DNA from 2 places in the Luteimonas sp. Soil_C_5 genome. Region 2 is predicted to be linked to the other one. Evidence: predicted binding sites of a transcription regulator. Region 2 holds the regulator's gene; the other holds the start of a gene.

Region 1 (3,401 bases), on a different contig from region 2:
TGAGGCCGGCACCTCAAGCGCTTGGAATCGCGTGCTCTTGCGCCACCCGGTTGCGTCCCGCGTGCTTGCCGCGATACAGCGCCGCGTCCGCCGCCTGCATCGCCTTCGCCCGCGACGCGACGTCGTCGAAGCACCCGGAGATGCCCACGGTGACGGTGCAGTGCACCGCCTCGCCATCCGGCGCCTGCAGCAGGACGGTCGATGCCACGGCGGCGCGGATGCGCTCGGCCACCTGCAGTGCGGTGGCATCGTCAGCGCCCGGGCAGACGGCGGCGAATTCCTCACCGCCCATCCGGCACACCAGATCGCCCGTGCGCACGGCGCTGCGCAGGACATCGCCAAGCGCGCACAGCACCGCGTCGCCGGCCTGGTGACCGTGCCGGTCGTTGATGTCCTTGAAGTGGTCGACGTCGATCAGCAACAGGCGGGCGCCGGCGTTCGGACGCCGCAGACGCGCGTCCAGCGCCTCGGTCAAACCGCGGCGGTTGAGCAACTGCGTCAATGGATCACGCGCGGCCATGTCGCGCAGCTGGTCGGTCAGGCGACGCAGCACCAGCCAGACGATGAACGGCGGAATGATGGTCGCCAGCGAGCACATGTAGACGTAGAAGACCACCTGGAACTGGCCTTCCATGTTCAGCGCCGCCAGGCCACCGGCCAGCAGCCTGGCCAGCTTGAGCACGTTCAACACACCGATGCCGGCGATCAGCGCGGCGAACAGCAGCGCCTCGCCGCGAAAATCGCGGGCGAACGTGCGCAGCCCCGCCAGCAGCACGACCACCATGGCCGCGAACCAGAGTGCGCAAGCCGCGGAGAGCATCGCGTAGCGCGCCACGGGCCCCCAGACCCACTCCACCAGAACCTGTGCAGCCGCGTAGCCCAGTCCAAGCGCCGCCAGCGGCCAGCGCAACGGAAACGGCCGACCGAAGAAGCGCAGACCGCCGACGCTGTACGCCAGCAGCGCGCAGAGCGTGAGCGCGTGATTGACCACGCTCATCCAGCTCAAGCCCGCCGGCCCTTCCAGCAGCTGCAGCACGTACGCCGCGCCGAGGGTGAGGTTGCCCACGGCGAACGCATCCGTGCCCATCTTCTCGGCCCCCAGGCGCCTGCTGATGAGCAGGAACATCGCCGTGAAGCTCAACAGGTAGACACACAGCATGCCGACGAGAAGCGTGGCGATCATCAGGCGTTCGAAGTCCGGATCAGGACGTGGACGGACGGCCCGCACACCCACCGCGGCCGATGGAGACACGGACGACGTGCGCAATTGGATGGCGGGACAGGCAGGGCCGCCACCGCCCGAATCGACGGTGACAGCCTGATATCAGCGGCTGCGCGGCGGTTAACTTGAACCCGCGTCCGCGCGCCGGGGGCTGCACGCCCAAGCAGCCACCCGGGCCCTACGGCCTGGCCTGCCCGGCCAGGTGTGGTCGATCAGGCCGCCATTGCAGCCGTGATGGCTCAAGGCCGGGCGCCTGGCACGGGTGGGCTTCGGTTATCTATCGCCCGCGATCCGGGGGGAAGACGTTCAAGGACGGGGACCCGGCACGGTGGATTCGATCCAGCACCGTGCGTCCCCTTTGCATATGGCGCCGGTGTCAGGCGCCCAGCAGCTCGACGTCGAACTTCAGCGTCGCGTTGGGCGGAATGACGCCACCGGCGCCGCGTGCGCCGTAACCCAGGTTGGCCGGGATGATCAGCGTACGCTGGCCGCCTTCCTTCATGCCCTGCACGCCCTCGTCCCAGCCTTTGATGACCATGCCGCCGCCCAGCGGAAAGATGAAGGGCTCGTCGCGATCCTTGCTCGAATCGAACTTCGCGCCCTGCTCGCCGTTCTCGTACAACCAGCCCGTGTAGTGCACGGTCACGTTGCGGCCGGGCTGCGCTTCCTTGCCCGTGCCGACGACGGTGTCTTCGTACCGCAGGCCGGACGGCGTGGTGATGGAGGTCATGGCGGGATCCTTTGTCGAATGCGGAAACGGGTCGCGCAGTTTAGCGGCCGATGCAGTATTCGGCGCTGGCGGACTGTGTCTGATTTGTAACCCGATGAGTGAACCTGGCAACCTCACCAAGTTCGCTTGAAGGCAGTCAGAGAACAGCAGCCTCGCAGATTTCGCCATTCCTCAGCGCTACCAGCAACTCGACTGGTTGCATGTTGTCGAGCATCATCGCGTCGAAGCTGCTGGCAAGTTGTAGCGTCTCAGTCCGAAGAGAAGGAAGAGTGGCCTGACGAGCAATTTGGACCAGCTCGCGGTTGGCCTGCAGTTCAATGCGGCTGTCGCCGAGGGAGGAGGAAAACCGGGCCAGATGACCTTCAATGGCTATCTCGATCTGCGCGATCATGCCGGCGCTGCCAAGCATATGCTCCAGATCCGCGCGGATGACGGCTTCCCGGTGACGGACGGTCGCCTGAACACCTTGGAAGTTGCACAGCAGACGACAGGCCATCATTCGTGCGGCAAGACAGAGTTTCCATTGATGGGATAGCTCGTAGAAGTCGCTTTGCAGCCCTGTAAGCTTCTCTCGGAACGAACTCATGCCGAATTTGCCGTCATCCCTAGCATTCTGGATGCCACCGCTTACCGCACTCAGGTCCGATCTGAGGTGATTTTGCACCTTTAGCAGGTTGGATTCCGCATCCTCGAGCTTCTGCTCCAACGCCGCACGCAACTCGCCCTGAAGAATAGGCGAGGAAATCTGCTGCAGGTAGTCAATCGCTGAGGAGATCTCGGCCTCTCGCTCGCGCTTTTGGAATGATGCAATCCTGTCCACACCCAACTTAATTTCATCTAGCTTGGCGCTGATATCCGCGAGGTGCTTCTGCGCCAACGCGAAGGAGGCGACGTTGAACAAGGCGCCGGCATTGACCACTTGGCTCAGGTCACCATCAAAAAGACGAGCCTGCTCCGTGATCTGCCTGCCGTCGTGGCTCCAGCCACGATAGCCATTGCCATCCTTGGCCAGCTTTAGCGGCCCATCGATTACGACTTTCATGAACCTTTCGCCATTTACTTCGTTAGCCATAACTGCTGTAGGGGCGACCTGCATTAGCGGGGATAGTCGACTAATGCCTGACTTCTTGTTGTCCAGCAACACAGAATTCTCGGGCAGCGCTGATAGCGCTGCCTGCATGACCGAGATAGCGTGATTTCCCTCGCCATCCTGGATATTCAAAGAATTCCCAACACCAATGTCCGCGGCTGCACCTTGCTCGGCGAGCGTTATGGGTCTCGACTGCGAACGACTCCCTTCTTCTTGGCGGAGACGCATTAAGATCAAAAAGTTAATGCAGGGAAGTGTCACGCGATGCGAGGAAAGCGCTGAACCGAGCTTCGCGCGTAGCGATTCGGGGACGACATCATTCAGGCTCCTGCCGACAACCTTCCCGAACAAAGCGCCTG
Region 2 (3,401 bases):
GGTGGCGGTCGACCACCAGCTGCCGCTGACCTGGGTGACCGACGGCCAGCGCATTCCCGAAGACCTGCACCGGGCCAATGCCGCCCATCTGGTGCTCCGCCTTGAAGATCTCCGCCGCGATGCCGATAAGCCGATTGTCCCGGAGCACGCATTCCGGAATCACGACCATGCCGTCGCCTGAGCGCCTGCCGATGTCCGCCACCCCATTCCAGCCTGTCCGCACCCTCGCCGTCACCGGTGGCAAGGGCGGCGTGGGCAAGACCAACGTCTCGGCCAACCTGTCGGTCGCGCTGTCGGGCATGGGCCAGCGCACGCTGCTGCTGGACGCCGACCTGGGCCTGGCCAATGTGGACGTGCTGCTGGGCCTGTCGCCGCAGCGCACGCTGGCCGACCTGGTCGCCGGCCGCTGCTCGCTCGACGAAGTGATCATCGAAGGACCCGGCGGCGTGCTGGTGGTCCCGGCGGCGTCCGGCCGCCGGCACATGGCCGAACTGCGTCCGGCCGAACATGCCGGTCTGGTCAACGTCTTCAACGACCTGCAGCGTGAGCTCGACCTGCTGGTCGTCGATACCGCCGCCGGCATCACCGATTCGGTGCTGACCTTCTGCCAGGCCGCACAGGACGCGATCGTCGTGGTCTGCGACGAACCCGCCTCGATCACCGACGCCTACGCACTGATCAAGGTGCTGGCGCGCGAGCGCGGCGTGGACCGCGTGCAGGTGGTGGCCAACATGGTCCGCAGCCCGCAGGAAGGCCGCAATCTGCACGAGAAGCTTTCGCGCGTGTGCGAGCGCTTCATCGGCGACGTGTCGCTGAACTACCTCGGCGCGGTGCCGCAGTGCGACTGGCTGCGCATGGCCGTGCAGCGCCAGCAGGCCGTGGTGCTGGCCTATCCCGGCAGTCCGTCCGCGCGTGCGCTGATCGAGATCGCCCGTCGCATCTCGCGCTGGCAGGCGCCGACCGCGCCGCGCGGCCACGTCGAGTTCTTCGTCGAGCGCATGCTGCGCCAGGGAGCGACCGCATGAACCTCGCCGCTCGCCAGTACCAGGCGGTGCAACGCACGGCCACGGTCGATCCGCTGGTCCAGCACGCCGAACTGGTCCGCCGCATCGCCCATCACCTGGCCGCGCGACTGCCGGCCAGCGTCGAGATCGACGATCTGGTGCAGGCCGGCATGATCGGCCTGTTCGAGGCCTCGCGCAGCTACGACGCCGAACAGGGCGCGTCGTTCGAGACCTATGCCTCGATCCGCATCCGCGGCTCGATGATCGACGAGATCCGCCGTGGCGACTGGGTGCCGCGCTCCGTGCACCGGCGCGCCCGCGAAGCCGCTGCCGCGATCCGCGAGATCGAACAGAGCACCGGCCGCGCCGCCAGCGCGCACGAGGTCGCAGCGAAACTCGACCTGCCGCTGGGCGAATACCAGCGCCTGCTGGAAGACGCCGCGCGCGGCCAGGTGCTGAGTCTGGATTCGCACATCGAAGACCACGGCGAGGTCGAGCCGGTCAACCGTCGCGGCGGCCCGACGCCGCAGGAAGCGCTGGTGCGCGGCGAGTTCGGTCGCGAGCTGATGGGCGCGATCGGCCACCTGCCCGAGCGCGAGCAGCTGGTGCTGTCGCTGTACTACGAGCAGGAACTGAATCTGAAGGAGATCGGCGCGGTGCTCGGCGTCAGCGAATCGCGCGTCTGCCAGATCCATGGCCAGGCCGTGGTCCGCCTGCGCGGCCGCCTCACCGCTTTCGAACTTGCGGACACCGGCTTCGGTGCCGACGACTGACCTCCGGGGCCCGTGCCCCACCCCGTATCGCAGCACGCTTTTTTCGAGGAACACGTTTTGAACAAGAACATCCGCATCCTGATCGTCGACGATTTCTCGACGATGCGCCGGATCGTCAAGAACCTGCTGTCCGATCTGGGCTTCAACAACACGGTCGAGGCGGAAGACGGCCACAGTGCGCTGGCCGTGCTGCGCCAGGATGCGGTGGAGCTGGTGGTGACCGACTGGAACATGCCCGGCATGACCGGCATCGAGCTGCTGCGCGAGATCCGCGCCGATCCCAGGTTCCGCGCGTTGCCGGTGCTGATGGTGACCGCCGAAGCCAAGCGCGAGCAGATCATCGAGGCCGCGCAGAACGGCGTGAACGGCTACATCATCAAGCCGTTCACCGCGCAGACCCTGGAAGAGAAGCTCGGCAAGATCTTCGAGCGCCTGGGGACCGCGGCATGACGACGCCCGACATCGAACGCACCCGTCTGGCCAACCTGCTGCACGACGCGCTGGAAGCGCTGGAGCGCGGCGACGAGGACGGCTGGCGCCGGCAGGTCGACGCGCTGGCCAATGCGCGCGCGCGCACCCTGGTCACCGGCCTCGGCCGGCTCGCCCGCGAACTGTCGCAGGCGCTGGACACCCTGCCGCCCACGCCCGCCGAAGGCAGCGGTCTGGATGATGCCTGCGCGCGTCTGGACCACGTGGTCGAGATGACCGAACAGGCCACACACCGCACGCTGGACCTGATCGACGAAAGCCGCGCGCTCGTCGCCCGGCTCAAGGAAGGTCCGCTCGACGAGACCCAGATCGCCACCGTCGAATCGCTGCGCGAGAACCTGCGCGAGATGGCGCTGGCGCAGAGCCACCAGGACCTCGGCGGCCAGATCATCCGCCGCGTCGCCGGCATCGTCCGCGGCGTGCACGAGGGCTTCGGTGCCCTCGGTCTGCCGCCGAAGGAAGACAACCAGCGCGGCAACGGACCGTCGGTTTCCGGCCTCGACCGCAACACGGTCGGCCAGAGCGACGCGGACGATCTGCTGTCGCATCTGGGGCTCTGAAGATCTCACCACGCGGTTGGAACAGACCGCGCCGCGTCCCCTCGCGCGCGCGGCAGGAACGGGAATGCTGATGTCGAAACACGAACGCCTGATCACGCCGCTGCGCGCGCACGCCTGTGCTGCCGGACGGGCGGACGTGTGCACCGGCGGCGCTGCGATCGCCCGGTCCACCGGCGCGGGTCGACGCTGATGCAGTCGCCCGACATCGTTGCCGACTTCGTCCTCGAAGCCCGCGAACTGCTCGACGACCTCGGCGGCCAGCTGGTCGGTCTGGAACAGACGCCCGACGACCGCGAGCGTCTCAACGCGGTCTTCCGCGCATTCCACACGCTCAAGGGCGGCGCCGGCTTCCTCGGCGCGACGCCGCTGGTCGAGCTGTGCCACGCGGCCGAGGAAACCCTGGGCATGGTGCGTGCCGGCCAGACCGCGCTGCTGCCGCGCCATTTCGACGCCGCGCAGCAGTCGCTGGACTGGCTGCAGGCGATGGTCGACGCGATCGAGACCGACGACACCGTGCCGAGCGCGCCGGCCGAACTGATCGCGGGCTTCGCGCCTGCCGATGCGCCTGCAGCGGC

Evidence for each region. The regulator FliA, encoded in region 2, starts transcription of late flagellar genes. The targets are predictions, from matches to a motif close to TAAAGTTTNNCNNNCNNNGGCCGATAA.
Region 1: the regulator FliA is predicted to act here: its motif matches at 1,325-1,351, upstream of AC3A5K_RS07765 (GGDEF domain-containing protein).

Annotation. Positions count from the first base shown of each region.
Region 1 covers NZ_JBDGKA010000002.1:719,620-723,020, forward strand. The annotation lists gene AC3A5K_RS07765 (GGDEF domain-containing protein) at 14-1,183, opposite strand; gene AC3A5K_RS07770 (FKBP-type peptidyl-prolyl cis-trans isomerase) at 1,599-1,952, opposite strand; gene AC3A5K_RS07775 (YaaW family protein) at 2,089-3,401, opposite strand, start outside.
Region 2 covers NZ_JBDGKA010000001.1:586,887-590,287, forward strand. The annotation lists gene flhF (flagellar biosynthesis GTPase FlhF) at 1-181, shown strand, start outside; gene AC3A5K_RS02925 (P-loop NTPase) at 168-1,025, shown strand; gene AC3A5K_RS02930 (RNA polymerase sigma factor FliA) at 1,022-1,777, shown strand; gene AC3A5K_RS02935 (chemotaxis response regulator CheY) at 1,835-2,227, shown strand; gene AC3A5K_RS02940 (protein phosphatase CheZ) at 2,224-2,826, shown strand; gene AC3A5K_RS02945 (chemotaxis protein CheA) at 3,016-3,401, shown strand, end outside.